4 regions of the Rhizobium sp. PL01 genome follow, and region 1 is predicted to be linked to each of the others. Evidence: predicted binding sites of a transcription regulator. Region 1 holds the regulator's gene; each other region holds the start of a gene.

Region 1 (8,025 bases):
TCGAGAAAGTCGGCCGTCTTGGACGAGACGTCGATGATCCGCCCATATTCATAAGGACCACGATCATTGACCCGGACAACGACGGACGTACCGTTTTCCAGGTTGGTGACACGGGCATAGCTCGGCAAAGGGAATGTCGGGTGGGCGGCCGACAGGTGATATTTATCGTAGACTTCGCCATTCGCCGTCAGCCGGCCATGAAACGCGGAGCCGTACCAGGACGACATGCCGGTCTTGTTGTAGCCAAAATCCTCTTTCGGCTGATACCATCTGCCTTTGACCTGATAAGCCTTGCCGACCTGATAGCGGCCGCCGCCCTTGGGAACGGCTTTACCTTCATCCACAACGCGCGGGCTCGCCTTCACGCCATAGATCGATTCGGCAAAATATTCCTTGCTGCGCGGCTTGTCCTTCTTGATGCTTCCTGTCGATCCGCACGCGGTCAGCCCGACGCAAAGCATCGGAACGGCGGCAACGCGCAATCCCTTGAAGAAAAAAGCCGCAGTCAGATTGGAAGTCATGTGCCCCACATCGCCATTCGTAAAAGCCGTACGCAGTACTCTCCCGCGTTTGCCTCCGCGAAAGTACCGGCGTTACGAAACGTAACAGTCGATTAATCATGACAACAACGTGGCGAAAATGCGAACGGTTAACCGTGCCGGAATGAAACAATTGGGATTATGGTTTACGAATAGTTAACGCCGCGCCGCGCGGATATGAGCCGAGAGGATCGAAAAGCACCTGAAAATGCATGTAATGAAGGCGCGAAAGTGGACGAATACGTGCTCCTAGCAGACATATTCAATGCTGTCGCAGCGAATACCGACGATGGTGCCATCGATGTCGGAAATAAATGTGGAAGATACTGTGAACCAGGCGGTAATGCAGGCGCCGGTCTGCCGATCTGCAAGAGACCGCCAGCCGCCACGATAACCATGTTCTACGTGTGAACATCCGGCGCCTCAAGGAAGGCGTAGGCCCGTTATACAATCATCAAACCACGCAGGATGAAAAAAGCACTCAAGCGCGGTGGAGGGCATTTGTGTCTACGATGGATTGGGGCGGAAAATGGCGGAAGAGGTGGGATTCGAACCCACGGTACGGTCTCCCGCACGCCGGTTTTCAAGACCGGTTCCTTAAACCACTCGGACACTCTTCCTGATGACGGGCATTATGATGATACCGTTTTGACCGGGCGGTGGTTTTCCCGTGCAAACATTTGGACATCAGCCTGTCACGGCTCGCTTTATAGCTTGCCGATTGCGAACGTCAACCGGTTCTGCAGTATGCCGCCATCGCCTGCGATGCGTGCCCGGCTGGCTGAACCTTGGATGCTGCCGGTAGCGCAACGGGGAAAGGTCTTGAACACAGTAGTGTGTATTGCTGCTCTCGCCATTGTTCATCGCAATTTGCGGAGACGGCGACGCTCATAAAAATCCAGATTCGGGCCGCCGTAGATACGCTCGTCGCTACTACGCGGCACCCTGGTCGCGTCGCTTCTACTTGGCAGTGGCTTGTGACCGCGTCCCCCTCGTCCATCCCGATGGTCATAGGCAGAGCAGACCAGATCATAATTGCTGCGTGTGAGGCGAATGGATGATGGCCTGTCACCGTTCGGCTTAATCACCGCGAGAATGTTTCATCGCTTGCCGAAATATGATATCTTGCACTCCTACGCATTGAGTACGCATCCAGCAGTGGAACGCCCGTGGCCAGCGTGTTGCAGCGTCGGTTCACCCGTTAAAATCAAGTGCTGCAAAGCGCGGTGAAGGAGAATGCAATGCATTATAGCGTGCAGTTTTTCACCTGGACCCCGAAGCAGGGCGTTCACCAGGTCGGATCGACGATCGAAATCGATGCGGTCAACCCCAAGCTCGCGGCCGTGTCGCTGCTGGGGCTAAGATTGGACGAGACCGGTGCAGCCAAGAAACTCGCAGTGCGCGTCTGGACAACACCGGATGACAGCAAGGCTGATTGCGCCTGCTTCTATTATCATTGAGCAATCCCCCTGCTTCGCGATGCACCGACGGGGATTATGCAACGCTATCGTTTGTCAACGACGGCATGGTCTCTAGCTGTCCAGGCAAGATGGGAAGACGGAAACCTATCGATCCGATCTCTCTGAAAACTCTTCACAAGAGTGAAAACCCGCTGAGCGCGACCTATCGGCAAGGCCATCGACGCCTGCGCTTCTTCCCTGTCAATTTTCTATGTGTGGGAAAGTTTGGAGGCCTCGCCCGGAATTGAACCGGGGTGCAAGGATTTGCAGTCCTCTGCGTCACCACTCCGCCACGAGGCCTCACGAGTTCAAATAATCGAACTGTGGCGGCGGTTTAGAATGATCCTAGACAAATCGCAAGAGGATATTTCTGAAAATATCCTCGGTCGTTTGTGAAATGAAGTTTCCGAGCCGCTCTCCCACAGGCTTAAGGGGATGAGATCGCTACGGCCCGCACCTTTGAGATGATGAGGCTCGCGTTCCGATCGCGAACCTCATTTGTGATTTCACGCACCCAACTGGTCATCGTAGACAAAGACACATTTCAGGGCAGGATCCGTTTTTGACACCGGCATTCGAATTGAGAGGCGGTTTGCTTTGGATATATGAAGCGGCATGGCAACGACCGAGCTGAACGGCAACAGGACCGGCTTCATCCAGCAAAGTCCATAACCAAAAACTCATCTCCAAGCCGCAGGCAGGTCGAAGATAAAATTCGGCAAGATCAATGATAACGGCGGATCAGCCCGACGAGTTTGCCCTGTATCTTGACCCGGTCCGGCCCAAAGATCCGCGTCTCGTAGGCGGGGTTGGCGGCTTCCAGCGCAATCGAGGCGCCTTTCCGGCGGAACCGCTTCAGCGTCGCTTCCTCGTCATCAACCAGGGCGACGACGATTTCGCCGGGGCTGGCGCTGTTCGTATTGCGGATGATGACCGTGTCGCCATCCAGAATTCCTGCCTCGATCATCGAATCACCACGCACTTCCAGTGCGTAGTGCTCGCCGTTACCGACCATCTCGAGGGGGACGGAAATATCATGCGTGTTGTTCTGGATCGCCGAGATCGGCACGCCGGCGGCGATCCTGCCCATAACCGGTATCGAGACGGTGTCGCTGTGTGAGGCAGTCTTGACAGGTGCTGGGGGCACTGGTTGTACGCCGAGGCTGCCCTGAATGACGCTGGGTGAAAAGCCACGCTTGGGCTGGAGGCTCATTGAATAGGCCTCCGGCAACTTGATCACTTCCAGCGCCCTCGCCCGGTTGGGAAGGCGCCGGATGAAACCCCGCTCCTCAAGCGCGGTAATCAGCCGGTGAATGCCGGATTTCGACGCAAGATCCAGCGCATCTTTCATTTCATCGAATGATGGCGGCACACCCGATTCTTTCATTCTTTCGTGAATGAACAGAAGCAGTTCCTGTTGCTTGCGGGTCAGCATGAACGATCACTCCAGAATCGAGAAACAAATCAAGAACGAACACTATCTGTTCCATATGTGTTCCGCAAGTCCCTAAAATTCATCGAATGTTTTCAGAGATAAGTGTCGTTTCTGACGATCGGGTTGAGGTCTTGCATGTTGTTGTCTCCAGAGACTCGCATTCACTCGCTCATGGCCTTCCCCTTTTGAAGAGCCCTTGGGTGATTCCGAACGTGAGAGGATATGATGATCGGCATTGTTCTAGTTGGATGCCGGCCATTTTCGAGCCCACCAGACCGAAAATTTGCGCCGCTTACGCCGAATGAAGGCGAGATCATGCGACAGGACGAGTAGGCCCAGCGGCACCATCCAGAAGCCGAGGACAGGCAGGAAACCGAGAATGCCACCAAAAATCAAAACGCCGCCGATGGCGATACGCAGCGGACGTGATTGCGGCAGCCGCATCCGCCATGAGCCGATAACCAGCTCCTGTGTTCGGGCGTCGATGCCGAATTTTTTCGTTTTCTGCGGTTCTGCCATAAATCTCACCTATCAAACATAAAGCCTGCCCCGATACCGCTGCAATGCCGCGATGCCAAGGGTTTGGCTTGCGTGACATCGAGAATGCACCACTCCCCACAGATGGGAAGTTCTCCACAGTCTGACAAGATTGTGCATTTTTTTTGAAAAACCGCTTGGCAAATCGGAAAAGCATTTGTATTAGCAGCCTCACTTCTGCAGCACACACCGCGCAGACGTTCCCTGGTAGCTCAGCGGTAGAGCATTCGACTGTTAATCGACAGGTCGCCGGTTCGAATCCGGCCCGGGGAGCCAGTTTTCAAAGGCCTTGCTGAAAAGCAAGGCCTTTTTGGTTTCTGGTGACACCGCACCGCCTCTCGTCTGATTTCGCTGTTCTACCGATAGCCACTGGCATCCGCTATTTTCCCCGCCTCCTGCACCTCTGTCATGTCGCGCCAGCAGTCCGTCCGCGACCCGCCGAGATCGGCGAACTCTCAGATCTTTGCGAGATCCCGCTTGACGTGGATTGTACGGTAAAGCGGTTCCGCTCCGAGTCCGTTGCCTGGGCCGCAGCAATTTCAGGCCCTTTTCGAGCGAGTGTTCCCAGACCGGCTTGTCCCACTCGGTCATATGCTCGCCGCCCGAGATATCGTTGATGAGAATATCGAGTCGTGATTCTTCGCGGCGGATACGGTCAACCAAGAGACGCGACTTCCGCGTGAACAAGATGATCCACCGGCACTGCAATGCCTTTGCCGCCAGCCTCCGCGACCAGTTCGGCCGTCTCTTCGATGATGGGGATTCGAGGCGGATGGTCCGGTGGTGCCGTATGTGGAGGCGCAGATTCAGGACTTTCTCGCCGAATTTTACGGGTAATCGTATCCCTCACCGGCTTTCCTCCGTAAACGCGCCCGGTGTAAAAACCTGGAGATTTTCTGTTCCGGGCTAATGAAATCACGTTCGGCAATATCCATGTCGTGCTGGGGCGCGACATCGCCTTCGCCAGACAAGACGAGGGGAATGAAACCTGACTGATTATCAATACGGATCAACCCGGTTGACGGGCTTTTCTCTTGGAAGCCAATGGATTGCCTACCTTCATGGCGAATCGGGTGATGCGCTGTTTCGGCGCGCCGATGGCAGCGCTTACGCCAAAGTGGCTACCGGCAGCGGTGTGGCGCTGTTGGATGACGAGCGTCGGCGGACGGCATGGCTGTCTGCGTTTGAGCTCGGATCCCCTTCGGTGCTCGATTGGCAAGTGTCTGACGACGTTGCATGCCTTGTGACGAGTGCCGTGCCGGGCGTGCCGGCGGATCAGCTGGAAGTGTCCGCACTTATAAAGGCATGGCCGTCCATCGTCGCGCAGGTGCGCGATCTCCATGCCATTCCGGCCCGAGACTGCCCGTTTGATCGCGGCCTTCAAACAATGTTCGATCGGGCAGCCGATGTGGTTGCGCGCAAGAGTGTCAATCCCGACTTTCTCGATCCGGACGATCAGGACACGCCGCCCGAAACCCTGCTCGATCGATTAAAGAGCGAACTGCCCGCGCGGCTCACGCAGGAAAACACGGATCGTGTTGTTTGCCACGGCGATGCGTGCCTGCCCAATTTCATGGTCGATCCGGAAACGCTTTGCTGCACGGGAATGATCGATCTCGGGCGGCTGGGGATGGCGGACCGCTATGTCGACTTTGCGCTGCTTGTCGGCAATACCCGCGAAACATGGCGCACCACTGCGGAAGCGCGGGCTGCGCACAATCGTTTGTTCGACCTACACGCAATCGCTAATGCTGACCGGGCACGGCTCGATTTCTATCTGCGCCTCGATCCACTGACCTGGGCCTAGGCTGCGCAGAGCAGGGATGCACGACTATCTCAAAATCCTGTTGTATAGATCGGGTTTGCAACCGGAATCAGGGACAGGAATAGACAATGCCGTCGATCGAGTTGCTTATCGCCTTCATCGCTACCACGGCGGTCTTCGCCTATATTCCCGGTCCGGCAATGCTCTATGCGGCAGCCCAGACCATCGCACGCGGCCGCTGGTCGGGGCTGATGGCGGCGCTCGGCATTCATCTTGGCGGTTATGCCCATGTCATTGCCGCAGCTGCAGGACTGTCTATTCTGTTTCATGCGGTGCCGACCCTCTACCTGATCGTGAAATTTGCCGGTGCCGCCTATCTGGTCTGGCTGGGCATTTCGCTGTTTCGTGCCAAGGTCGAGGGCGATGCCGCCCAAGCAAGCATCGAGCCGAAATCCGGCCGGCGTGCCTTCTTCCAAAGCGTCACCGTCGAGGTTCTCAATCCCAAGACAGCGATTTTCTTCGTGGCTTTCCTGCCGCAATTCGTCGATGCATCCGCCGCCTTTCCGGTCTGGCTGCAGCTGGCTATTCTCGGAACCATCGTCAACCTGATGTTTTCATCCGCGGATATCGTCTGCGTGTTTCTGGCCGGTGCGGTGATGACCAAGCTGCGCCGCTCAAGCTCTGCGCAACGGCTGATGCAGCGCGCCGGTGGCACCATGCTGGTTGGTCTCGGGGCTCATCTGGCCTTTCAGAAGAGTTGAATCCCTCTGGCCTGCGCGTTCACTTCTGGCTTCAGCCGTCGCGTCCTACGGTGAAGCGGCGGTTGAAAATTTGTCGATCGTCTTGCCCCGCAAAACGATGAAATAAAAAGCTTTCTCCGCGAAACCTTTGATCCGCCATCCCCGTATCTGCGTACACGACGACGTTGGATATGCTGCGCGGATGAAAATGAAAAACGACGACCCTTCTCACGAAAAACCCATCATCGTCTGGTTTCGCAAGGACCTGCGGCTGGACGACAATCATGCGCTTCATGCTGCGGCTCAAACCGGCCGTGATGTCATTCCGGTCTATATCCGCGAACCTTCCCGGCACGGCACCGGGCCACTCGGCGCGGCGCAGGCCTGGTGGCTGCATCATTCGCTCACACGTCTGGAAATGGCACTCGGCAAGCTCGGAAGCCGGCTTATCCTGCGCAGCGGTGAGCCGGGCAGTGTTCTGGCCGGACTGATCGCTGAAACCGGTGCATCAACCGTCCATTGGAATCGCCGCTACGACCCGAACGGCATCGCCGTCGATGGGCCGCTGAAGGACAAGCTTACTTCCACTGGAGTAACCGTCAAAAGTTTTGCCGGACAGCTTCTCCACGAACCCACGCGGCTGAAGACCGGCTCAGGCACGCCCTACCGCGTCTACACGCCGTTCTGGCGCGCGCTGGAGGCATCCGGTGAGCCGGATCAACCGCTTGACCGGCCGGATGCGCTGGTGTCTCCAGCCACATGGCCTGGCAGTGAAGATCTGGCCTCCTGGGCGCTTTTGCCGGCAGCGCCGGACTGGGCGCAGACATTTTCCGAAATCTGGACCCCAGGCGAAGCTGCAGCGCTCGAAAGGCTGGAAGCATTCATCGAGGACGATCTGTCCGGCTACAAGGCCAGACGCGATCTGCCGGCAACCGACGGCACGTCGAGGCTCTCACCGCATCTGGCCATGGGGGAAATCTCCCCTGCCCGCATCTGGCACGCCACCCGCAATCTGCGGGACGTTCCGGGCGATGACCTGATCACCTTTCGCAAGGAACTGGTCTGGCGCGATTTCTCCTACCACCTGCTCTTTCACAATCCGGATTTGCCGCGGGAAAATCTCAACCGGAAATATGACGCTTTCGCCTGGAGCGGAACGGACGACGCTTTCAGGTCTTGGACGAAAGGGCAAACCGGTTATCCGATCGTCGATGCCGGCATGCGGCAATTGTGGCGGCACGGCACGATGCACAACCGTGTCCGGATGATTGCAGCATCTTTCCTGATCAAGGACCTTCTGATCGACTGGCGACGGGGCGAGGCCTGGTTTCGCGACACGCTGGTGGATGCCGACCCTGCCTCCAACGCCGCAAGCTGGCAATGGGTGGCTGGCAGCGGTGCCGATGCCTCGCCATTCTTCCGGATCTTCAATCCTATTCTGCAGGGTGAAAAATTCGATCCCGACGGCATCTACGTCAAGACCTTCGTGCCGGAACTGGAAGGCTTACCCGCAAAATTCGTTCACCGGCCGTTCCAGGCGCCTGAAAGC
Region 2 (8,025 bases), on a different contig from region 1:
TCGTCCCGCTCCTGGCTTACGAACCGTTCGAACAGCAGATCGTTCGTCGATGGGTCGATGCTCGTGACCCCAAGAATGTAACACACTGCGCTGTTGGCCGCTGATCCGCGTCCCTGACAAAGGATGCCCTGGCTCCGGGCGAAACGAACGATCGAGAAGACAGTGAGGAAGTATGGGGCATATTTCATCTTCTGGATGAGATCGAGTTCATGACGAACCGTCTTCAGGACATCGGGGGGCAGGCCTTCGGGATATCTGTCGGGGATGCACTCCCACACGTAGTGCTCGAGCGACTCCTGCGGTGTCTTACCGGGGATGATCGCTTCTTCGGGATATTGGTAGGTCAGCTCCTCCAACGAAAATTTGCATCGATCCACGATCTCCATCGTCCGGCGCAGTGCCTCGGGATATCGTGGAAACAGACGCTCCATCTCCTCGGGCGGCTTGAGATATCGATCCGCATGACGCTCCCGTTCGAAACCAACCTCATCGATCGTCGTGTTGTTGCGGATGCAGGTGACGATGTCCTGAAGCTGCCGCCGTCCCGGCTTGTGAAACAGAACATCATTGGTAATGACGGTCTTCACTTTGAACCGCATCGCCAGGTTCGACAGCTCGTGGAGTCGCATCTGATCATTGGGCCGGCGGCGAAGCGAGAGCGAAAGATAAGCGCGGTCGCCGAAGATTTCAGCCATCTTGCGGAGGCGGATTGCGCAGGTATCGTCCGGCAGGTCAGGCACTAGGATGCCTATCATCCCATCCGAGTACGCGACGACATCGTCGAGATTCAGGATGCAGTTGTTCTTGCCGCCCCTGCTTTTGCCCAACGTGATGAGCCGGGTCAGGCGCGAATATGCTGCCCGGTCGGTCGGGTAGACGAGGATCGACATCCCGTCCTGAAGATCGAGCCGGCAGCCAACAACAAGCCGGATGCCCGTGCCGCGAGATGCTTCTAGTGCGCGGACGATGCCCGCAAGTGAATTGCGATCAACCACGCCTATAGCATCGATGCCGAGCATCTTTGCGGTCTCGAACAGCTCGGTCGCACTGCTCGCACCGCGCAAAAATGAAAAGTGGGTGGTGACCTGAAGTTCGGCGTATCTCATGCGAAAATTCCATGGACGAACCATTTGTGCGAGCCGGTGTTGCCATCAACGCCGTCCCCGGCGCGATAGACCCAAAGTCGCTCCCCCGCCTCGTCTTCGATGACGAAATAGTCACGGACAGCTTCCAGCTCGGAGTTTCGAATCCACCATTCCCCGAATACGCGCTCGGGGCCGTCGGCTCGCTTGACCTTTCGTCGCTTGCCGCGCCATTTCACGGAGACAGGTGGGTGGTCGGGCATCAATGCGATCACTTCAGCGAGTTCAGGATGCGGCAGCAGTCTCACGGGCCGGGGCCACTGATGAGACCATAGGATGGCAACATCATCGGCGGCGGCACCGATGCGCTGAACGGAGCGTTCGGGTACATCTGAAGCAACGGGCGCAAGCCGATACACGCGGGAGCCGCGGTTGCCAAAGATATCGATGAGCGGTGTGATATCTTTGACCTCCTCCTCGACCAAGGACGACGACCGCTGCACCTCGTCAAGCGGTTCCGACATGACGGCCACAAGAGTGAGCTTCTCAATTCCAAAGCCAGGCTCGATCTTTTCGGTTCTGTCCTTGAACAGCTTCGTCAACCAGGAAACATCACGCGCCGGCTTTGCCGTCCCGGCCCTGATCGCCTGGATCGAATTGTCGACCTTGTGGACTATGAGATCTACCCGCCGCGCGCCGAGGCCCTTTTTCTGAAGCTCGTTGCATAGTTCGATGACGAGAAGACCAACATATTTGTTGATGGTTTCGGCAGCGCCGATGGGTTCCTGAAACGAGCGAGTAACCTCGACAAGATCGGCCGTTCGGACAGGATCGATCGGCTCTCTGCTCCTCCCAAACATCTGATCCAGCCGACGACCGATCTCGGGGCCGAACCGAAGCGTCAGGGGTGCTCGTGGGGTGGTCGACAGCTCATCGATGGTCCGGAATCCTAGCGTCCGGAGGTCGCCGATGATTTTCGGAGGGAGACGAAGGAGCGAGATCGGCAGCCGTTCCACCGCGCGCGCCGTCTCCCCACGCGGTACAATGACGGTGTCCCGCGTAATCGCGCGTGCACAGGCATGGGCTGCGCCCCACGTGTCAGCAATCGCCACCCTCGCCTTCAAACCTTTCAGGCGAAACCTGTTGGCGATCCCCGACAGCATCGGTTCTTCGCCTCCCTGAAGGTGGTCAGCTCCTTCAGTATCCATGACGATGCCGTCAAGCCCATCGACAGCGACAATCGGCGAGTAGTGAGTGAGCGCCCAGAACGTGATCCGTTCAAGGGCAGTGGCATCGGCAACTGGATTGGCATCGACCATCATCAGACCCTGAAACAGTGCCTGCGCCTTCGCCGCTGGCATGCCGACACGCAGACCAGCTTCCCTGGCAGCCATGTCTGCTGCAGCAACCCAGCGTTTGGAGCCTGACTTTGCAATCACCGCAATCGCCTGATCAGCCGGAATGGCGGGATCGGCCCGTCGAATTCGATCGGTCGCCAGATCGGGAAGGAATATCGATACGACCCTTGTCATCACACGCTCCTACGAGAAACTCAGCACACTCGCCTGCACGCGATCTCATCAACTCTAACAACCATTGACCCCGCCCGACTCCTGGAACCGGGAGTTCTTCTGACGGCATCACACTCACCCGCCACCGTGTCGTCGACGCGGTAGGCTGGCCGAAATCATTGGCTTCCGTTTGTCGCCGCCATCGCCGGACTATCATTGCCAGGGTGCCAGACTTTTCCGCCGCTAACTGAAGCCGTCGGCTGGCCACCATCGGCAAGCGGACGATCTCCCCGACGACAGCACCAAGGCCGCCGTAAGAAAGTGCCTCCTCCATGTTCGCGAGCAGATCCTCCTCCTTATCGCTTTCGACGAAGATCACTCGGTTCGCATTCAGGCCGACTTGCGCCAACGACGGGAAGAACAGGTCTGGCCGGGTCAGGCACCAGACAATTTTGCCTTTGGTCCTGGCTGCAACCCCCGCCACGAACAGGGCGGCGGCAGCGCCATCAACCGTGCCAGCACCGCCTCCTGCAAATTCGTGTAACGCGCCGTAAGCAAGGCCTCCGCCAGGCAGTCGGTCATCGATCTCGGCAATGCCGAAAGGCAGACACCCCGCTTGCCTCGCTGCGCTTCCGCGGAGGGAGGCTATGCGATCACGGAGTTCTGCTATTACGTGCTCGCGGACAGCCGTCATGGTTCACGGAATCCCTTCGGCTCGTGGTGTTCAGTAAAGGCGACTTCATGCCGCCATAAACGCTTGATGTTCTTCTTCTGTTCCTTCATAGAACGAGAGTCAAGCTGGTCAGAATCGGGAATATCCACTCACAATTTAGAGATTCTGCAGATTGTCGTTTTGAATCAGTTCGCTAGGACACCGGTATAAGTAGCCGGTCTTATTGAATAATTTTTTTGACCTAAGTTGGAGACCGGGATGCCAACGAAAACGAACCTTCCGCTGGGACTTACATCCACGCTACGCCAGGTTGGCCTCCCTGTTGTGGATGTCGAGTGTCAGTCTTGCGGCCGAGCAGGCAGCTACGATCGAGCAGAGATCGTAAAAAAGCACGGCGCCAGCATCACTTTCGCTCGGCTTCGTCGCATGTCGGCTATGGGTTGCGAACGCCTGAACCATATAGACGGTGATCGATGCGGTACGTGGTTTCCCTGTCTCGGATCGAAGGACGACGTATCGTGAAGCAGTGGCATTCTCGAGACCGCCTACTTTTCAGATGCTCCAGGCCATTTGTTGGTAGGCTCTTCAGCCATGTCGCCGTCCAACTGACGCTCTTCTTCCAAGACGGATAGGCGAGCATTGGCAGAGTCCGTGATGGCAGTCAGGAACTCCGCGCGCTGCCATCCGATGGTGTGCGCTTCTTCGACGAGAAGTTGGATTGCGAAATCCACCGTCTGATCGAGCTCGACCTTGCGTTTAGGGTCTTCCGGTGGGGTGGTGGGCGGATCAATCATGGCGGATTCCTTTGCGGTTGAGATCGCAGCGGACAGGTTAAGATGCTCGACTGGCGTTTCGTTGCCCGCACGAGAAATCGGAAAAACCGATGCGTTCACCTTCTCCGTCGCGTCCGATTGACACGGCGCGATCTCAGGAAGCAAACCCATAGCTATCGGAAAAGTTCCTATCGGGTTCCCGTTGAAAGCCTTTGGCATCGGCTATCTGACGGGGAATGGGAAAACGGGTCTAATCTCTACAATCGCACGATCAATCGACAGGCCATCCGCGATTTTATTGGTATCACCGGTTCCGAGAGGGCAACCTCAAGCCGTCGATCGGTGTCCATCCCGACAGCCAAGGACCGATCATTCGCGTAGTCCAAGCTGGAGAACGCGAGCGTGTGATGCCCACATCGGGTTGCCCACACCCGAAGTGCTTATTCGGGAACAGCTTTCCGCCGACGGCCGCGCGATATTGCGGCTTCGGTCAACAAGCGTGGTTGGAGGTCGAGGCCACGCATAGTCAAACGCAGGCTTCCTCCCATCTCCTGCTCAATCCGGGCCGCTTCTTGATTCAGCATGGCTATGAGCCCAGGCAAGTCCAACGCGGCTCCGGTTTCAGGGTGTACCCATGTTCGGGGAGATTTTACGGTAATAAACAAACAGCCGGCGCGGCTGTTTTCCGCTGCCATGTATTTAGCAACCAACTGGTTTCTGATCGCAGTTTTTAGGTCGGCCGCGGAGCGGTCCTTCTCCCCGATCTTTAACTCTATGATCGCCTCATGCTCTGAACCGGTAGAGCGAAGGCGGATATCGGTTTCCTTCTCATCAGCGGTCACCGCCTCCTGGTCAACCTTGTAGGCACCGTTGGCATTGGAGCGCAGTTCGCGGGCAAGTTGCTGTCGCATAATTTTCTCATCCTCTATGAGCGCCCATGCCGCTCTCGGTGAGTCGTCGCGCAACAGCACGTCGTCAATGTCATCCAGCCTATCGATCATGAGCATGAACATCTCATCACGCGTCAAGGGTGGGAGGTCGCCATATCGCTCAAGTCCCACGATGTCGGCCTCGGCGAAGGCGGCTGCGTCCGCGTCCTCGGCCGCACGCTCAACGGCCATTGCTAGAGCGCGGTCTTTCAGATCAGCAAAGAGTGGATCGTCAGCCAATCTGAGTTTTATTGCCCAGCCTTCAGTCCCCGTCGTCGACAACAGCGCGTTGACGATATTGCTCCGACCGCGCTGTGCATGATCGCGCGCATTGGGCGTAAAACTACCTTCGCGAGGTATATCGTCGGACAGTCGAATGTATTGGTAGGCAAGGCGCGCGAGGCGTAGCAGCAATTCCGGGGTGAAGCCGGACGCGGAAAGATATGTTTCGCCAGGACCGTGCCCGTCGCCAAAGAGAGAAGCGAACCATTCCGTTGGTTGGCCGAACCTTGCCGGTGCATGAGGCTCTATAGTCTTCTCGAGGGCATCAAGGCCGGCCGCCGGTTCGAGACGCAATAAAATTAGTAACCAGATGCTGCTCACCGCATCTTTTGCACCATGTGTCAGCTCCGTCTTTGCGAGTGCATGGATATACGCGTTTGTATCGGCATCGCCATGTTGCAAGAGGATTTTCACCACCTGCCGCAGCCGGGCCTTCATCTCCTCGCTGTGGCCGAGCCGCCATTTGCTGGAATCCAGCCAGGCACGTACACGCGGTAAGAATATGAGTGCAACGGCAGAGACCGCGTACTCGATATTGTGTAAAATATTCGAGTGGCCAGCGGGATCGTCGAGTTCCGCAGTTAGTTCGGCTCCCAAGACGGTGTCTATTGCTGCCGAGTGTACGGTGGCAAATCCCTCCAGCCAGGCTGGAAAGCCGTTCAGTTCGATGGGCACATAACGCAGCGCCAGTTCTGCTTCGTCCTGCCCAAGCTTTTCCACCCATAGGGTATCCTCGGCCTCGGCAGCGATCCCCGCCAAGCCAAGCTGCCAACGGGTCAGAAAGGTGCCTTTTTCCTGTTCTGGTCGTTCGCTTCGTAAGGTCGGGCGGTCTTGGCGCCAGAATGCCATGATCGCGAGACGCAACCGATCGGCCACGTCCTTGCTAAAATGCCGCTCAATAAAACGCCGATTCCAACCGGAGGCACGGCTTTCCTCGCCACTGCTTTCCATTGCTCGCCAGAGATTCCAAGCGGTATTTTCGGAACGGTCGGAGGCGAACACTACATCGGGATCATTGATTATTTCCCGCCAGAACAACTCCCAACTGGCGTGAGCTTTTGCGTCGCGACGTTTGTCATTCTTCTGCCGCTTGGCATTCTCGCGTTCAAAGCGAAGTTCTTCGGGCCTACGCTCTCTCGGTTTGGCAAATACGTCGAGACGCTGAAGAAGATGCGGTAGATCGGCAACAAGCGGCTTCAGCGATGCCACATGATCGATCCATTCGACATTCTCGTTAGGGATGCGGATCGCCGCTTCCAGCATCACAGCGCGATCGTCGGCAGTACGACTGCGGTTGGAGAGCGATGCGAAAACCCAATCTTTATCGTCTGCACCAAGATGAATTGACGCATCATGGAACGCAACCCGCGCGAAGCGATCGAAGGCATCGGCTTGATGATGGTGTGATTGCAGGAAAGCGTCTTCGGCCTCGAATATCAGACACCGCACATCCGGCGGCAATCCGCGAAGTGCTGCCCCCAATTGCTTCGCTGGTTCGCTGTGGTCATATTCCCGTTCTGCCAGCCGTAACGCGATCGCCGTAGAACGCATTAACTCTGAAGTAACGATACCATTTTGAAGCTGGCGCAGGCAGGTGATAGCCAGCGGTGGTAAGAGAAACTGCCGTTTACTCGCAAGATGTGGCCATTTCTTCTCGTTCCAGGCGATCCCTTCCACCGCCAACTCTGTAAGCCCATGGCGTAGTGCATCCAGCGTCTGCGGCGATATATCCGCCTTCTCAATCAGGCGAGGGAGGTTCCATGAGATGTCCCCAACAGAGCGCTTCTTTTCCGTGACACGCGCGAGAATCTTGCAAAGAAGGGCTACAGAAAGGTGAGCAGGGAACAATCGCAGCAACACAGCTCGTGACAGCCGGTTTGGCCAAAGCGGTACGTGCTCGACTAGGCTGGCGCTAATTGCCGCAAGGCGAGGATCGCCTAACTCGATGAGCGCAACTAGCGCATCAATCCGCTCGCCATCAGGAACTGCGCGATCGACCAATGCACCGTGGGCAATATCCGCACAACCAGCCATCTTCCCCACACCAATCAAGGTCAGCAAAATTTCGCGGATTTCGGGGTTCTCGATCTCGCCTTCCCATAGTCGCTTTACCTCTGATCCGAGATCAGCCGTGGCGAAGCGATGAAGCTGGACGCTCGGCACTCGCAATCCACGCCAGCCGCCGGCGCTATGGCGCTCGACATAGGCGCACAGGGCCCGCTGTCGATGAATTGGCGAAAGCGATTCAGGATCGCCAAAATTTAGCAGAATGTCCGGCTCCCGCCGCAGCACTTCCTCGAAAATTGACTCGTCGCGCAAGGCCATCCAAGCGGCGATCGGGCGCAGGGAAGGCTTGACTACCACCTTCCCCTGCACCGTAGTCGTGAACAGGATACGCTTGATCGACCGGATAGGTCTTCCCTGTGCGCGCATAGCAAGAAGATGCTCGGCGCTCAAATATTCAATCACCGACCGGTGGTGGAAGCGCACACGCCCGTAGGATGCAAATCCGAAAAGTGACCGCTCCAAAGTGCCTTAAGTTCGTGTTGTGTCCAGTCGTGGAGGATCGACGAAGGATCGAGCGGCGCGTCGGCTGGATCGCCGGCTCGGTCCGCCTCTGCGCTATGGCGCAACGTGAGCTTGCGGCTCAAAATGGCCGCAATAGCTAGACGGCGAGCACCTTCCAACGCTTTGCCGGCGGACAAAGCCGCCATTTCACGGCCGTCTTCCCGAGGCTTTAACTTCACGGCGATGTTGGTCGCCACTTGATCGCGA
Region 3 (8,025 bases), on a different contig from region 1:
GCGCATCTGGGCCTGGGTATATTCCAGTGACACCCCCTGTGGTGCCTGGATCCGCACCATGATGCGCGACCGGTCTTCGGTCGGTGTCAACTCGGACTTCAGCAGCGTGAAGGCGCCGCCACCCGCGGCCGTCACCATGATGGCGACCATGAAAACGATCAGCGGTGAATTGAGGCACGCCCGCAATGTCCGCTTGTAAAACGCAGCGGCGAACGCACCGATCCGGCCCATGAAGCCGGTGTGACCATGGTTCTCGGCATGGGGTTTCAGCATGCGCGACGCCAGCATCGGGCAGAGCGTCAGCGACACGAAGGCAGACAACAGAATAGCGAAGGCCAGCACGAAGCCGAACTCGCGGAACAGCCCGCCTGTCTGCCCCGGCAGGAACGACAGCGGTACGAACACCGCAGCCAGCGTCGCTGTCGTGGCAATAACGGCGAAAAATACCTCGAGTGTGCCGTGCACGGCAGCAGCACGCGGCCCCATGCCCTCGCTTCGCCGTCGCACGATGTTTTCCAGCACCACGATCGCGTCGTCCACCACCAGCCCCGTCGCCAGAACGATGGCGAGAAGTGTGAGGATGTTGATCGAGAAACCGGCCATGTAGATCGCCGCGCAGGTGCCGATCAGCGCGATGGGCATGGTCAGGGTCGGAATGAGTGTTGCCCGCCAATCGAGCAGAAACATGTAAATGACCAAGGTAACGATCAGCACCGAGGCGACCAGTGCGATCTCGACCTCGTGGATGGCGCCTTCGATGAACACCGCGTCATCGCTGGTAACCTTGAGCTGCGTTCCTTTCGGCAGGATTTCGGCAATGGTGGTCACAGCCTTCTTCACGCCCTCGGAAATATCGAGCGTGTTGGACTGCGCTTGCCGGATGATACCAAGGCCGATGCCCTGACGCCCGTCCGAGCGCAGCGATGACGTGCCGATATCCGGACCAAGCGTCACGGTCGCGATATCGCCAAGACGCACATTGTTGCCAAGGATGAGATTTTCGAACTGTTCCGGTGTCTGCAGGTCGGCGGTGGCCCGCACCGAAATATCCTGGTTGGCGCTGGTCAGCGAGCCCGCCGGCACATCGAGCGAGGCGCTGGCAAGGCCGGTGCGCAAATTGGCAACCGTCAGGCCCCGGCTGGCAAGCTTCGACTGGTTGATGTCGATCCGGAAGATTTTTTCCTGGTCGCCGTTGATCTGCACGTCGGCAACGCCCTCGACGGCAGCCAGCCGGTCGGTCACGTCATTTTCGGCCAGAAGGGTCAGGTCTTCCATCGACAACGTATCGGATGTCAACGCCAGCCGCATGATCGGCTGGCTGTCGGCATCGGCCTTGACGATGCGCGGTTCGTCGGCGTCATCTGGCAACTGGTTGCTGACGCGGCCGAGCGCATCGCGGATATCGTTGGAAGCCTGGCCAATATCGGTCGTATCGGAAAACTGCAGCGTGACGCGGCTCTGCGCGTATTGCGACGTCGAGGAAATATCCTTGATGCCCTGCACACGCGAAACGGCCCCCTCGATGACCGAGGTCAGTTCGCGGTCCACCGTTTCCGGCGAGGCGCCGTCGAACTGTGTGTTGACCGAAACCACCGGCTGGTCGACCTGCGGCAATTCGCGGATTTCGATGCCGTTCAATGCCGCCAGACCCGCGACGATGATGAGCGTGTTGACGACCAGCGCAAAGATCGGCCGACGGATAAAAAGTGCTGTGAAGCCGGCTGCGCCGCCGGAACCCTTGTGCCCGGAACCGCCGCTCATTTCGCGGCCTCCGCCTCGGAAACCTTCTGTTCCGTATCAGCCTGCTGCGGTTTCTGCTTCTGCTGGCGCGGCTCTCCGGCAAGGCGTACTGCGCCGCCGTCACGCAGCCGCTGCACGCCTTCGATCACCACGGCATCGCCCTTGGCAAGTTCTGCGTCCACCAGCACCTTGTCGGAATTGCGCTGGATGATCTTGACCGGAACCCGCTGCGATTTTTCCTCTTCGACGCGCCAGACGAAGGAGCCGTCGGCGCTCCACTGGATCGCCAGCGGATTGACGGTGGGATAGTTGTCGCCAGGAAACCGTACGGAGACGGCAAACGACATGCCAGCCCGCAGCGTATCATTGGGATTGTCGATCCGCGCCCGGACCCGCAGCGTCCGGCTGGCCTGATCGACACGGTTGTCGATAGCATCGATGACGCCGGACAGTTCCGAGGTCGGCAGCGCGATTGCGTTAGCCGAAACCTCCTGGCCGACGGAAATCTTGGTGGAAAACCGTTCCGGCACCCAGAAATCGACAAGAATCTGCGAACGGTCATCGACCACGGCAATCGGCGTCGAGGTGGTGATGTAATCGCCTGGATTGGCGGTGATGATGCCGACGATGCCGCCGGAAGGAGCCGCGATATCGCGGCGTTTCAGGTCCAGCTCCGCCGTCTGCAGTGCCAACTGGGCAGCCTGCATGGCAAATTCCGCCTCGCGCAGGATGGCAACCGAAACGGCATTGCCGAGCTTGCGATTGCGCTCGACCTTTTCCTGGGCGCTATCGACCGCTACCTTGGCTTGAGCTGCGGCAATCTTCTGCTCGTCGCTGTCAAGTTTGGCAATGACCTGCCCCTTTTCGATACGGTCTCCGGATTTCACCAGGATTTCCGTCAGATTTCCGACAGCAAGCGGTGTCACTGCGACCGACACGATGGCCTCGCCGTTACCGATCGCGTTCAACCTGTCGTTCACAACAGCAGTATCGGACGGCTGTGTGACGACAAGCGGCGCGCCGCCGCCTTGGCCGCGCCCGCTCTGTCCCTGTCCCTGATTTTGACCTTTCCCGCCACCATCCTTGGCAGCATCCGCAGGCTTTGCAGCATAGGCAACCAGTTGATCCGGAACGCCAATCTTCGCCAGCATCGCGCCGGCACCCGGCACGAAGCGAACCCAGACGCCAAGGCCGACGACAAGAATGATCAGACAGATCAAAAGCTGCTTCCAAAGCCGCATGCAAAACTCCAAATTGATTAAGCAGGCTTCGGCCTTTCTGGCGCACGAACCCCGATATTGCGGCAACTATCTCTTTTTGCTGCACTGCAGGCAATGCTTGAATGCCATCATTACGCAATTGTAACAAAAGCCCTTTTTCGTTCGTCTGGCCGTCCCGTCGCTCGACAAGACGCTGTGCCGCCCATAACTTCGGCTCATCGGAGGAACCCATGAGCACCATCGCAAAACACCAGGACCCGGAATCCAATCCCCGCGTCAAAGCCGTCTTCGACGACATCCGCGCCACCCGCAAATCCGACTTCATCAACAACATGTGGCACTATCTCGCCTTCGATGCCGATCTGCTCGAAAAGACCTGGGCCGAGGTGAAAGCCGTGATGGCCGCGCCATCCGCACTCGATCCGCTCGTCAAAGAAATGCTCTATATCGCCGTCTCCGTCACCAATGGCTGCGGATACTGCGCTCATTCGCATACGGCTGCCGCCAAGGCCAAGGGTATGACGGCCGAACAGCACGCCGATCTGCTGCGCGTCATTGCGCTTGCCGCCAAGACCAACCAGCTGGCGACCGCCCTGCAGGTCCCCGTCGATCCGGCCTTTGATGCTGATCATCGGCCCTGATCGCGGCAGAAAAGCGAATGTCTCCACAAAGAAGCTGGACTTGATGGAATAAAAGCAGAACGGAATTCTGGCCTTTCGGCTCCGAATCACTACATTGAGCCGCATGAGCAATGGTTTTGACGATATTCCCTTCTTCGACGAGGAGCCGGCACCCCGCGCTCCGCGTGGCGGAAGCCCGCAACCAGCACCGCCTGCCCCTACCGGCAGCAGTAGCCCGGCGCCGGTCAGTGGCATCGCCGCGCGCGCCATGGCGGCCCGCGACCAGCACCGGATGCCGGACTATCTTTCCGGTCTCAACCCGGAACAGCGCGAAGCCGTAGAAACCATCGACGGTCCGGTTCTGGTGCTTGCCGGCGCCGGCACCGGCAAAACCCGCGTGCTCACCACCCGCATCGCCCATATCCTTGCATCGGGCCGCGCCTTCCCCTCCCAGATACTCGCCGTCACCTTCACCAACAAGGCGGCCCGCGAGATGAAGGAGCGCGTCGGCATCCTCGTCGGCGGTGCCGTCGAGGGCATGCCGTGGATGGGCACCTTCCACTCGATCGGCGTCAAGCTTCTGCGCCGCCATGCCGAACTGGTTGGCCTCAAATCTTCTTTCACCATTCTCGACACCGACGACGTCGTGCGCCTGGTCAAGCAGTTGATCCAGGCCGATGGTATCGACGACAAGCGCTGGCCCGCCAAGCAGTTCGCCCAGATGATCGACGGCTGGAAGAACAAGGGCCTCGGCCCTGCCGAAATCCCCGAAGGGGACGCCCGCTCTTTCGCCAATGGCAAGGGCCGCGAACTCTACGCCGCCTATCAGGCACGGCTGATGACGCTGAACGCCTGCGATTTCGGCGATCTCCTGCTGCATCCGATCCGCATGTTCCGCCTCAATCCGGATGTGCTGCGCGAATATCACGACAAGTTCCGCTATATCCTCGTCGATGAGTATCAGGACACCAACACCGCGCAGTACATGTGGCTCAGGCTGCTTGCCCAGCGGCCGAAGGGAACCCCTCAAAATGTCTGCTGCGTCGGCGACGACGACCAGTCGATCTATGGCTGGCGCGGTGCCGAAGTCGACAACATCCTGCGCTTCGACAAGGATTTTCCCGGCGCCAAGGTGATCAAGCTGGAGCGCAACTATCGCTCCACCGAACACATTCTCGGTGCTGCCGGCCATCTGATCGCCCATAACGAAGGCCGCCTCGGCAAGACGCTGTTCACAGACCGCGTCGATCCCAACGACGACAAGGTGCAGGTCCACGCCGCCTGGGATTCAGAAGAAGAAGCTCGCGCTGTCGGCGAAGAGATCGAGCAGCTGCAGCGCACAAAACATCCGCTCAACAACATGGCGATCCTGGTGCGCGCCTCCTTCCAGATGCGCGAGTTCGAAGACCGCTTCGTCACGCTTGGCCTCAATTACCGAGTCATCGGCGGCCCGCGCTTCTATGAGCGCCTCGAAATTCGCGATGCGCTGGCCTATTTCCGCCTCGTCTGCCAGCCGGCCGACGACCTCGCCTTCGAGCGCATCGTCAATACTCCGAAGCGCGGTCTTGGCGACACCACGGTGCGCGCCCTGCACGACTATGCCCGCAAGCGCGATACACCGATGTTGGCAGCGTCTGCCGATATCATCGAAACCGACGAAATGAAGCCCAAGCCGCGCAAGTCGCTGTTCGATGTCGTATCGATGTTCCAGCGCTGGCAGGGGCTGCTCGAAAACACACCACATACCGAGCTTGCCGAGACCATTCTCGAAGAATCCGGCTATACGGACATGTGGAAGAACGACAAATCGGCTGAGGCACCCGGACGGCTGGAAAACCTGAAGGAACTGATCCGCTCGATGGAACAGTTCGAGAGCATGCGCGGCTTCCTCGAACACATCGCGCTGGTGATGGATGTCGAGCAGAACGCCGAGCTTGACGCCGTCTCGATCATGACGCTGCATTCGGCCAAGGGCCTGGAATTCGAAACCGTCTTCCTGCCCGGCTGGGAAGAAGGCCTGTTTCCGCACCAGCGGGCGCTGGACGAAGGCGGCCGCTCTGGTCTGGAGGAAGAACGCCGCCTCGCCTATGTCGGCCTGACGCGCGCCAAACGCCGCTGCCACATCTGGTTCGTCTCCAACCGCCGCATCCACGGCCTGTGGCAATCCACCCTGCCCTCGCGCTTCCTTGACGAACTGCCGACGGCCCATGTCGAAGTCTCGGAAGCCGAACAATCCTATGGCGGCTACAATCGCGGCGGCTACGGGCAATCGCGCTTCGACAAGCAGGAGCCATTCGCCAACACCTATTCCACCCCCGGCTGGAAACGCGCCCAGGCCAACAAGACCGACGCCACCCGCGACAACTGGGGCAACCGCTCCGGCGTCTCGATCGAACGCATCGGTTATGGTGAAAGCGGCCCGAAGGCCCGCACCATCGACGGCGAACTGATCGCCAAATCAAAGATCGACGAACCCTCGAAATTCTCGGTCGGCGACCGCGTGTTCCACATCAAGTTCGGCAACGGCAATATTGCCGGGATCGAAGGCAACAAGCTGACGATCGATTTTGACCGGGCTGGGCAGAAGCGGGTGTTGGACGGGTTTGTCGAGAAGGTGTGAGATCGGTTCGGCCTGCGAGTGGATCCTCGGGTCGAACCCGAGGGTGACGACCTTGCGTGACAGGCAGAGCGGGATGAGAGAACTCCTCCGGGAAAAGCGCAAAGCCAGCACTCGTCCTTGAGCGGTCGCTCGTCCGTCATCCCCGGGCTTGCCCCGAGGATACACATTGGCGGGCACGATCCCAAACCGCCCTCACCTCTTGTAAGACAGGGCAGCCCTCGAAAGCCAGCAGTAACTCGCCTAATGCGCGCTCATCCGCCCTGGCTGTGCCACGACCGGCACCTCGTTACCCTGAGCGTCAAACAACTTGCCGCCCTGAAAATAGTCGCCGTCGTGCAGTTCGGAAATATCCTGGTAGCGCAGGCTGCGCTCCGTCCCCGCCACGAACACCGATTGCTGGTCCGAATTTCCCGTCCTGAAATGGTTGAACAGCAGGTTGAGCGAGATCGCCATGATCGCCGAGGATGAGATGCCGGAATGGAAGATCGTCTCGAACCAGGCCGGGAAGTGATGGTAGAATTGCGGCGCGGCGATCGGGATCATGCCGAAGCCAAGCGAGGTGGCAACGATGATCAGGTTCATGTTGTTGCCGTAGTCGACTTTTGATAGCGACCGGATCCCGCTGGCAGCCACCGTGCCGAACAGCACGATGCCGGCGCCGCCGAGAACCGATGGCGGAATAGCGGCAATCACCCGCCCCATCACCGGCAACAGGCCGAGCGTCACCAGGATGAGACCACCGGCCGCGACGACGTAGCGGCTCTTTACCCCCGTCACCGCCACCAGCCCGACATTCTGGGCAAAGGCGCTCTGTGTGAAAGATCCGAAAACCGGCGCGATCAGGCTCGACAGCATGTCGGCGCGCAAGCCGTTGCCGAGCCGCTTGGAATCCACCTTCGTCTCGATGATTTCCCCGACGGCAAGAATATCGGCCGAGGTTTCGACGAGGATGACCATCACAACAATCAGCATCGAGATGACGGCTGCCAGATGAAATACCGGCAAACCAAAATGAAACAGCGATGGCAGGGCAACCAACGGCCCTTCTCCGACCTTGGAAAAATCAGCCATGCCGAAGAACACGGCAGCAATCGTTCCAATGATCATTGCCAGCAGGATCGACAGCCGGGAAATCGAGGCATTTCCGACCTTGCTCAGCAAAAGCACGATCACCAGCGTCAGCGCCGCAAGCCCGATATTGGCTACGCTGCCGAAATCCGGGGCACTGCGGTTGCCGCCCATCGCCCAGTTGGCGGCCACCGGCATCAGCGTCAGCCCGATCGTGGTGATGACGATACCGTTGACCAAGGGCGGGAAGAATTTTGTAATTCGCGACAGGACCGGTGTGATCAGCAAGCCGACAAACGAGGCAACCATAACCGCACCGAGCACCGCAGGCAGCCCGCCCGCTTCGCCGCCACCACTGAGGATCGCCACGATCGTCGCAACGCTCGCAAAGGAAACACCCTGCACCAAAGGCAGCTGGCAACCGAAGAACGGCAAGCCGATCGTCTGGAGAAGCGTTGCAAGACCGCCAGCAAACAGCGATGCGGTGATCAGAAGGCCGATCTCGGCCGGCGAAAGACCGGCGGCCTGGCCAACGATCAGCGGCACGGCGACAATGCCGCCATACATGGTCAGCACATGCTGAAGCCCATAGACCGCAGTCGCACCTGCACCCAGCCGCTCATCTTCCGGCCGGATCACCTGCGCCGTTTCAACATTCCTCTGCAGCAAAACCACTCCTCCCAGAACACGTTCATGCTTCCATGCATTTCTCCCGAATGCATGTCTTGGAACCATAGCGGGCTGCCGATTTTTGACT
Region 4 (8,025 bases), on a different contig from region 1:
TGCGCAGGCAAGACACATATTCCTGGGCCTCGCGCACCGTGATCTTGATGCAGCCCTCCGCCATCTCCGTGCGCAGGAAAGCATCGATCACCGCCTCGGACTCGTCGAACCGTGAGGCCAGCACCATACCGCGCTGGACGACAGCGATACCGGCCTTATCAACCGTTTCCGTCCAGATATCGCGTGCCCGCCGCGCCATGGTCCAGCAATCACCGGCGCCCTGACCGGTGACGGTGACAAACCCGAAATTGCGGACCGAGGCGCCATTGGCCTGCGCATCGCGGTCGATGACGACAACTCTTTTACCGCGTTTCGCCGCCGCATACGCATGGGCGAGACCAACGATACCGGCGCCGGCAACGGCGAGATCATAGATGGGCATGCGTTCCCTCCAGCGTGCCTACGCCGGGCAAGGCCCGGTTTGGCTGGCGGCTAAAGAACGCAAGTTCATAAAGGGAATATGACAACCGCCAGCAGTGCGGCGATTGTCCACTCTAATTCACGCCCCAGGCTCACGCCGCCGGATTTTCACCGCACGCGGCGTGAGGGCGATAACCGTAGATCAGGCCTCCAGCGCACCCGGCTTGCGGACTGCCTTCGTGCGTTCGTCGCAGGCGATTTTCATCAGGTTGTCCCGGCGGCGGGCGAAACGCTGCGAGGTGCGCGTTGCGACAAGGCCTGCCTGGGGTGCGTGGATATCGATCGCACCGCCTTCCATGCCTGGAGCGGTAATGATCGTCGCCAGCAGATCACCGGCCGCGACAGTATCGCCAATGTCACGATGGAACAGTACGGCGCCGGCCTGTGGCGCGCGGATCATCTCGATGTTATCCAACGGCGTCACCCGTCCCTTGTACGGCTCAAGAGGAGTGACATTGCTGCTAACGGCGCCGCGCGCAGCGAGGAAGCGCCAGAGCCCATCGGCATCCTTACGGGCCATACCCGGATAGACATCACGCGTGCCGCGAAGCTCGACTGTGACGGCGAGGCGGCCGGGCAGTTGCTTGGCTTTTTTCTCCGTTGCATGTTTCCAGGCATAACCGACAGCCTCCTCGAAAGCGCTGCTTTCGCCGTCAGCGAGAAACACGGCTTCCATATCGAGCGCCGATGCCAGATCGGCCGCTTCAGGCCAGAAGGCTCCATCGACATAGGTATATTGCACGGACTCATCGTCGCAATGTAGATCGAGCATGAGATCGGCACCCAGCGCCATATGCAGCAGCTGCCGCTTCAGTTGCTCGACTGCGGGATAGCGCTCGAGATCATCAACCAGCGTCTGACGCTCGGAAAGCGGGATCAGCGGGAACTCGCGGTTAAAATTGGTGCGTGAGCCGAGATCGAAGCGCCCCTGCATATCCCCGAAATGCGATTGCGCCGTGCCGATCGGATTGGCCTGCGGCACTATGGTGATATCGCTGAGAATTGTGCCATCGGCATCCGCCTGACGCAGCTTTTCGCACAGGAAGTGCAGCAGTGCAGTGCCGGGAAGCTCGTTGGCATGCAGCGCTGCCTGGATATAGATTTTTGGCGCCTTGTCGTCGCTGCCCTTGAACCGGATGACCGGTAGCCGCCATTCAACACCGGGCGTATCTCCCTTGATGACGATTTCAGAAATATCCATGACGTCCTCCCTTTTGCAATTTCAGGCGCTTATGCGGGTTCGGGCGAATGCGCGCAAGACGCCAAAAATTGCGGCCCAAACACAATCGGCGCGTGGACAGACCACGCGCCGATCAAATGTAAAAGTGCTGGCCGCAGAAAACCCTACTTCTTGTCGAGGAAGGACCGGATCGCCGCGACTGTTGGCTCCGGCTGTTCTTCCATCAACCAATGGCCGGACGCCGGGATGACAACTTCGGTGACATTATCGGCGGCAGCGCGAGCAACCACCGCCATGGTCGGGCCGAACGATTTTTCACCGCCGATGGCAAGGACCGGCATGGGCAGCTTACCCTTGGCCAAAAATTCCTTGTTGTCGATGACATCCTGATCGAAGGCTGCAAACTGGGCAAACCCAGCGTGCATCGCGCCCGGTTGGGCGTAGAGAGCGGCGTAATGCTGGCGCGATGCTTCATCCCATTTCTTCGGATCGGCGGAGAACTCATTCCAGAAGCGATCGAGATAGATGCGTTCACGGCCAGCGACGAGGCGCTCCATATCCGGTCCGCCAAAGCGGAAATGCCACAGCAGCGGATGCTTGAGAATCTCCTCCCACGGGCCAACGCCCGGGATTGGCGCATCCATCAGGACGAATTTGGTGACTGCCTGCGGATATTGCGCAACGAAAGCATAACCCACCATGTTGCCGATATCATGGGCGGCGACATCGGTCTTTTCGACGTTCAACGCCTTCAGCACGCCGGCAATATCTTGCCCTTGCGTCTTCTTGTCGTATCCTTCAGCAGGTTTGGCCGAGAGGCCCATGCCGCGCAGATCCGGTACAATCACCATATGATCCCGAACGAGATTAACCGCGAGCGGCTCCCACATGTCGCCGGTTTCGCCATAGCCATGCAGCAGAACCACAGCCGGCCCCTTGCCGCCAACCCGCACATGCAGCGTCGTGCCATTGGTGGCGATTTCCTTTGTGGCGAATTCTGCGGGATATTGCGCAACGCCATCTGCAAGAGCAGGAGCGGCAAAAGCGATAACGGCACTTGCAATCAACGAACGAAGCATGACGGCATTCCTGCGTTTTCGACAGGCCGGATTGGCTGTCTGATGCGGCCAACATCGCATTGGTTTTGGGTTCGGACTAGCCGCTCAACTCCGGAACTGACGTTCGGAAATACCGAACAATAAAGAATACGCGGAGCCCGCAATCTGCAGGCTCCGAACCACCGATTACCGTCAGTCCAGGAGCGGCCAGCGATCGACATATTCATATTCGCCCTTGCCGACCAAACTGCGGATAAGAACGAACTCACGCGCAATCCACTGGACCGGCTCAGCAAGCATATGCTCGGGAACCGGCGTTTCGTCGTAAAGAAGCGTCATATGCGGCGTGAAGTTCGGATTGTAGGTGAAGTTCAGTCCAACGGCCCACATTTCCTTTGCCAGTTGAACATGCAGATCCATCATCTCTTCGCTGCGCACCGCATTGCCAAGCACGACCGCTCTGGCGTTGGCGAAATGCATGACGCGATCAAACACCACTTCGAACGGCGCGGCCTTGACGGTCGCCATCGCCGCAGCGACAGCAAAGATGATCTCGTCCGGAGAGCCCTGATATTTCCCGATCCCATTCAAAGACACATGCAAGAGCTCACGGGGTCGCGGATACGCCGACAGACCGTGACGCCGGATAACATCCCGGCCGGCATCAAGGGCGATTAGAGACACATCCCGCTCCGGCATGATAGCGAGAAACAGGTTGCTCTTTCCGCGATCATCGACATGTCTGTGATGGGGCCTGAGCGCCTTCCCGCCTCCTCCTTGGCCGAATGAAAAAGACTTCTGTTCACTGCGCAAAACTGCATTCCCGGCTTTTCCAAGCATTGCAGACCTCATCTCTTTTTGGATGGCGCCAGTATACGCGACTCCGAAAAGAGATCAAGAACAAAACAGGAACATTGTGAATTTATTCCCACACTTCGGCGGTAACTCGGCCAGGCCGTTGTTCCAATTTGGCTATTGACCGGCATTTGAATGTCGCCGTGCGCTATGACGCGCGAATGCAAGAAACGGGTGGCGATGACAACAAAACTGAGCGACAGTCACAGCATGGTTTACGTCTGCAAAATGATCCCTTCGCCTGTCGGCCGGCTTGAGCTTGTTGCTCGCGGAGACGGTCTGTCCGCTATTCTTTGGGAGAACGATGATCCGAAACGCGTTCGGCTCGGCAAACGAATGGAGCATGCGAGCCACCCCGTTCTGCTTGAGACGGAACGGCAGCTGGGTGAATATTTTTCGGGCGAGCGGACGGATTTCACCGTAGCCCTGGATTTGGAAGGCACCGCGTTCCAGAAGAAGGTTTGGGAAGCGCTGCTGACGATCCCTTTCGGTGAGACCAGAACCTATGCCGATATTGCCCGGCAGATCGGCAGCCCCAAGGCATATCGCGCCATGGGCGCAGCCAACGGCCGCAACCCGGTGTCGATCATGATACCCTGCCATCGCGCCATCGGGTCCGATGGAAAATTGCACGGCTTTGCCGGCGGGCTGGACGCCAAGCAATATCTGCTGGCGATGGAGAACAGCCGCTTGAAAGCGGCGGCTTGACGAACACGGATCATTCATCGCTCGCCGCTACGGCGCGATAGAAGGGAGCTGAAAATGGCAGAGAGAGCACAGACCTATCATGTTTTCGAAACGGCCGGCGGCTATTGCGGCATTGCCTGGAACGATATCGGCATCACCCGGTTTCAGTTGCCGACCAAAAGTGCTGAAGCCACCGAGCGCAACATTCTGCGACGTGTTCCCGGTGCCGACCCCGGCGTCCCGACACCCGCGGTGACCGAGATCATTGCCGCCGTCAGGCGCTACTTCAACGGCGAGAACATCGACTTTTCCGGCGTGGCGCTCGATCTCGCCGGACAGGAAGAATTCTTCCTGCAGATCTACAATGCGCTCCGCCGGGTCGGCTGGGGCCATACCACCACCTATGGCACGCTGGCAAAAGAACTCGGCGCGGGCCCGAAGGCTGCGCGCGATGTCGGCCAGGCGATGGCCAAAAACCCGGTGCCGTTGATCATCCCCTGCCACCGCGTGCTGGCGGCTGGCGGCAAGGTTGGCGGCTTTTCCGCACCTGGCGGGGCAACAGCCAAGGTGCACATGCTCGAGCTGGAGGGCGTCAACCTCGTCCCGCCGGAACCGGCACAGCAATCGCTCCTGCTTTGAACGATAGGATCGTTGCGGCCGGAGCTGCGACGATCCTTCAAACCGTGACGACAATCTTGCCGAACTGTTCGTTCGATTCCAGAAAGCGATGCGCCTCGATGATCTGCTCGAACGGGAAAGTCCGGGCGATCACCGGGCGTAGCGAACCGGATTCCAACCCCTCCAGAATGAACGCCTTGGCCGCGTCCAACCGTGCCGGGTCGCGCAAAATCTCGTGCACGAGATAGCCGCGCAATGTCAGGGTCTTTGCGAGAACGGCGAAGAGAGGAAACGGCGTCGGCTCGGGACTCAACCCGCCGAATTCGATGAGAATGCCGCCCGTGGACATCGCAGCTGTCAGAGGACCGAAAATCGGGCCGCCGATGGGATCGAGCACGACGCGAACGCCCTGCGGACCAGCAATCTCTTTCAACCGGATTTCCAGATCCTCCTCTGCCGAAGCGACGACATGGGCGGCGCCCATATCGAGCAAGGCCTGCCTTTTTGCGGACGTCCTCGTCACGGCGATCGGGGTTGCGCCGACCATCTTGGCAATCTGGAGGGCTGCAAGCCCGACGCTGCTTGACGCCGCTGTTACGACGACGAAATCCCCGGCCTGAAGCCTGGCAATGTCAATCAACGCGCCGTAGGCTGTCAGATATTGCATCCAGACGGCTGCCGCCTCTTCGAAGCTCAGCGATGACGGATGCCTGACAACAGACCCTGCGGGATAGGTAACGAGTTCGCCATAGGCAGGCCAGCGCACCATGGATACCGGTGGCACGACACTGACAGCATCGCCGCACGCCAAACCGCCAACGCCTTCTCCAACCGCCTCAACGACACCCGCCGCCTCAAGCCCGAGGCCAGACGGCAAAACCGGCGTCTCTATATAGGTGCCAGCACGCAGCAACGTCTCCGCCCGGTTGAGGCCCAGCGCTTTGACGCGGATCTGAACCTCTCCCCACCCCGGGGCTGGAACATCGACGTGCTCGATCCGTAAAACCTCCGGCCCGCCATGCTCATGAAAACGAACGACACGTGACATCCGATAACTCCAAATGAATTGACCTGAATGATCTATGTCACCGGCATTTTTTCCGATAAATTGCACTCTTGGCATAACAGTCGAAACCAGGAGTTTGGAATATGGATCGCCTGACCAGCATGGCCGTGTTCGTCAAGGCCACCGACCTCGGCTCGTTCGCTGCCGCGGCAGAAGCGCTGGAGCTGTCCGGTCCGATGGTCGGCAAGCATGTGCGATTTCTCGAGGATCGTCTGGGCGTGCGGCTGATCAACCGGACGACGCGCCGCCAGAGCCTGACGGATTTTGGCCAGGCCTATTATGACCGTTGCCGGGTGATCCTTGCCGAAACTCAAGCGGCGGATGCATTGGCGGCCGATCAATTTTCAGAGCCGCGCGGAAAACTGCGCGTCACCATGCCGGCCCTACTCGGCAAACACTGCGTGACCCCGATCCTGATGACGCTTGCCCAACAATATCCGATGCTGGAGCTCGACCTGTCACTTGGGGACCGCATCACCGACCTTGCGGAGGGCGGCTATGATCTCGCCATCCGCACCGGAGACCTTGAGGACAAGGCGGGGATCGTCGCCCGCCGCATCGCGCGCCACTGCATGATCGTCTGCGCTTCGCCGGCCTATCTCGACAAGCACGGGCCGCCGCTGCGGATTGAGGATCTCGCTGATCATCAGGCCATCCTCTATACAAGACCGGGCTGGATCCACCCCTGGCTGTTTCCACGCAATGGTCAGCCTGCAATCGAGATCACGCCGCCCAACCGGTTGCGGCTCGATGACCTCGACGCCATCGCCGATGCGGCGACAGCTGGAATGGGAGTGGCATGGCTTCCCTCGTGGCTAATCCGCGAGCGCGTGGCGACCGGTCTACTCGTGCCAGTACTAACGGATCAACAGGCGCATGTTTTCGACAATTATGCGCTCTGGCTGCGCACGCCGCATCTGCCGCTGAAGGTTCGCGTCGCGATTGATGCGCTGGCGGCAGCTTTGCCGAAGGTCATGGATTGAAATGCCTTGTGGAGAACCGGCGACGCGCGCGTAAACGGTCCGTAAAACGCCGTGCCGATTGATGCTATCTGAGAATTGCCCGCTGTGATCAAATACTGGGGCCTGGCAGGCTTCCAACGATCAGTTATGGAACCAGCCGAGTGGACCTCACACCAAACAGCAGCGTACGGACGCTGGCAGCATCATCCGCGTCCCTCCCATAAATATTCGAGCTGGAGTGCAACGAGCCGTGCGGTGCCCGCGCCGTGACGGGCGGCGATACCGGACAATGCGGTATCGAGGCTTTGCGCCGGATGATTTTTCCCAAGAACGGGCAGCGCGAAATCCACTGGCCGCCCTTGCGCCTTGCGGTCGACCTGCAATGTCAGCCCATCGCGCGTGGTGACGAACTCTTCCTCGCCCGTGGTCACAGCCTTCGAGCGATAGGTTCGCGACCAGGCATCCGCCGTCAGGGCCAGCGCAATATCGTCGATACCATTCGAGACGGGCAGGCCGATCGTCTCATGGCCCCAGAAGGCCAGACTATTGCCTGCGACCAGCGATACCCACCCGGCATTGAGGCCGAACCGGTTGCTGTCATGTGCCGCATCATGGTCGTCACTACCGAGATGCTCAGCAAGCCTGGCCGCTGCCCCTGCCCCGGCAATCGCTTCGACCAAGGCAAGCGACACGGGAATGGAAGCGCTGACGCCCGTCGTGGTAACGACACCACGATCGGCGACATAGCGGCGGTCCCTTACCCACTCCATCGCCGGATGAGCACGCCGAAGGCTGCTGGCAGCGTACCAGTGCGTCGTCGCACGCTTGCCATCGAGCAGTCCGGCCCGGCCAAGCACTCTTGCGCCCTCGCAGATGCCGATCACCGTCGACCCTGACGCTGCCTGCCTGCGCAACCAGTCAAGGATCGGCCCCTTGCGATCATCATGGTGAAAGGCCGGCACGATCACGTAATCCGCGCCATCCGGATGCGCCTTGTCGACGGCAGCCAGTGTTGATTGGGGCCGTATGGTCAAGGCTGGCATCAGGGATATCGGCGACGCATCCGGAGCAACGACGGTGACGTCAGCGATACCCGACCGGGTGAGCACCGAATAGGGAACCATCAGGTCGGTGGTTTCCGAGCCGCGATTGTCAGCCAGAATTGCTATCAACGGACGC

What was found. The regulator LexA, encoded in region 1, represses DNA repair genes until DNA is damaged. The targets are predictions, from matches to a motif close to TGTTCNNNNTGTGTTCNG.
Region 2: R6X40_RS02390 (ImuA family protein) is a predicted target of LexA. The motif match lies at 3,355-3,372, and genes of this name have one in related genera.
Region 3: R6X40_RS03505 (ATP-dependent helicase) is a predicted target of LexA. The motif match lies at 3,646-3,663, and genes of this name have one in related genera.
Region 4: R6X40_RS13280 (2'-5' RNA ligase family protein) is a predicted target of LexA. The motif match lies at 3,555-3,572, and genes of this name have one in related genera.

The regions. Positions count from the first base shown of each region.
Region 1 covers NZ_JAWQUM010000002.1:287,048-295,072, reverse strand. The annotation lists gene R6X40_RS05830 (septal ring lytic transglycosylase RlpA family protein) at 1-521, opposite strand, end outside; tRNA gene R6X40_RS05825 (tRNA-Ser) at 1,070-1,159, opposite strand; gene R6X40_RS05820 (hypothetical protein) at 1,781-1,999, shown strand; tRNA gene R6X40_RS05815 (tRNA-Cys) at 2,226-2,299, opposite strand; gene lexA (transcriptional repressor LexA) at 2,724-3,434, opposite strand; gene R6X40_RS05805 (hypothetical protein) at 3,675-3,953, opposite strand; tRNA gene R6X40_RS05800 (tRNA-Asn) at 4,173-4,247, shown strand; partial or broken gene R6X40_RS05795 (hypothetical protein) at 4,500-4,821, opposite strand; gene R6X40_RS05790 (APH(3'') family aminoglycoside O-phosphotransferase) at 4,990-5,778, shown strand; gene R6X40_RS05785 (LysE family translocator) at 5,865-6,497, shown strand; gene R6X40_RS05780 (deoxyribodipyrimidine photo-lyase) at 6,679-8,025, shown strand, end outside.
Region 2 covers NZ_JAWQUM010000001.1:504,453-512,477, reverse strand. The annotation lists gene R6X40_RS02400 (error-prone DNA polymerase) at 1-1,106, opposite strand, end outside; gene R6X40_RS02395 (DNA polymerase Y family protein) at 1,103-2,614, opposite strand; gene R6X40_RS02390 (ImuA family protein) at 2,535-3,287, opposite strand; gene R6X40_RS02385 (hypothetical protein) at 3,812-4,210, opposite strand; gene R6X40_RS02380 (hypothetical protein) at 4,480-7,707, opposite strand; gene R6X40_RS02375 (hypothetical protein) at 7,716-8,025, opposite strand, start outside.
Region 3 covers NZ_JAWQUM010000001.1:766,670-774,694, reverse strand. The annotation lists gene R6X40_RS03520 (efflux RND transporter permease subunit) at 1-1,761, opposite strand, end outside; gene R6X40_RS03515 (efflux RND transporter periplasmic adaptor subunit) at 1,758-2,981, opposite strand; gene R6X40_RS03510 (carboxymuconolactone decarboxylase family protein) at 3,191-3,601, shown strand; gene R6X40_RS03505 (ATP-dependent helicase) at 3,705-6,200, shown strand; gene R6X40_RS03500 (nucleobase:cation symporter-2 family protein) at 6,441-7,937, opposite strand.
Region 4 covers NZ_JAWQUM010000005.1:18,114-26,138, reverse strand. The annotation lists gene R6X40_RS13295 (TIGR03364 family FAD-dependent oxidoreductase) at 1-382, opposite strand, end outside; gene R6X40_RS13290 (succinylglutamate desuccinylase/aspartoacylase family protein) at 563-1,621, opposite strand; gene R6X40_RS13285 (alpha/beta hydrolase) at 1,765-2,679, opposite strand; gene R6X40_RS13280 (2'-5' RNA ligase family protein) at 2,851-3,342, opposite strand; gene R6X40_RS13275 (methylated-DNA--[protein]-cysteine S-methyltransferase) at 3,694-4,221, shown strand; gene R6X40_RS13270 (methylated-DNA--[protein]-cysteine S-methyltransferase) at 4,276-4,839, shown strand; gene R6X40_RS13265 (zinc-dependent alcohol dehydrogenase family protein) at 4,877-5,866, opposite strand; gene R6X40_RS13260 (LysR family transcriptional regulator) at 5,968-6,867, shown strand; gene R6X40_RS13255 (DJ-1/PfpI family protein) at 7,050-8,025, opposite strand, start outside.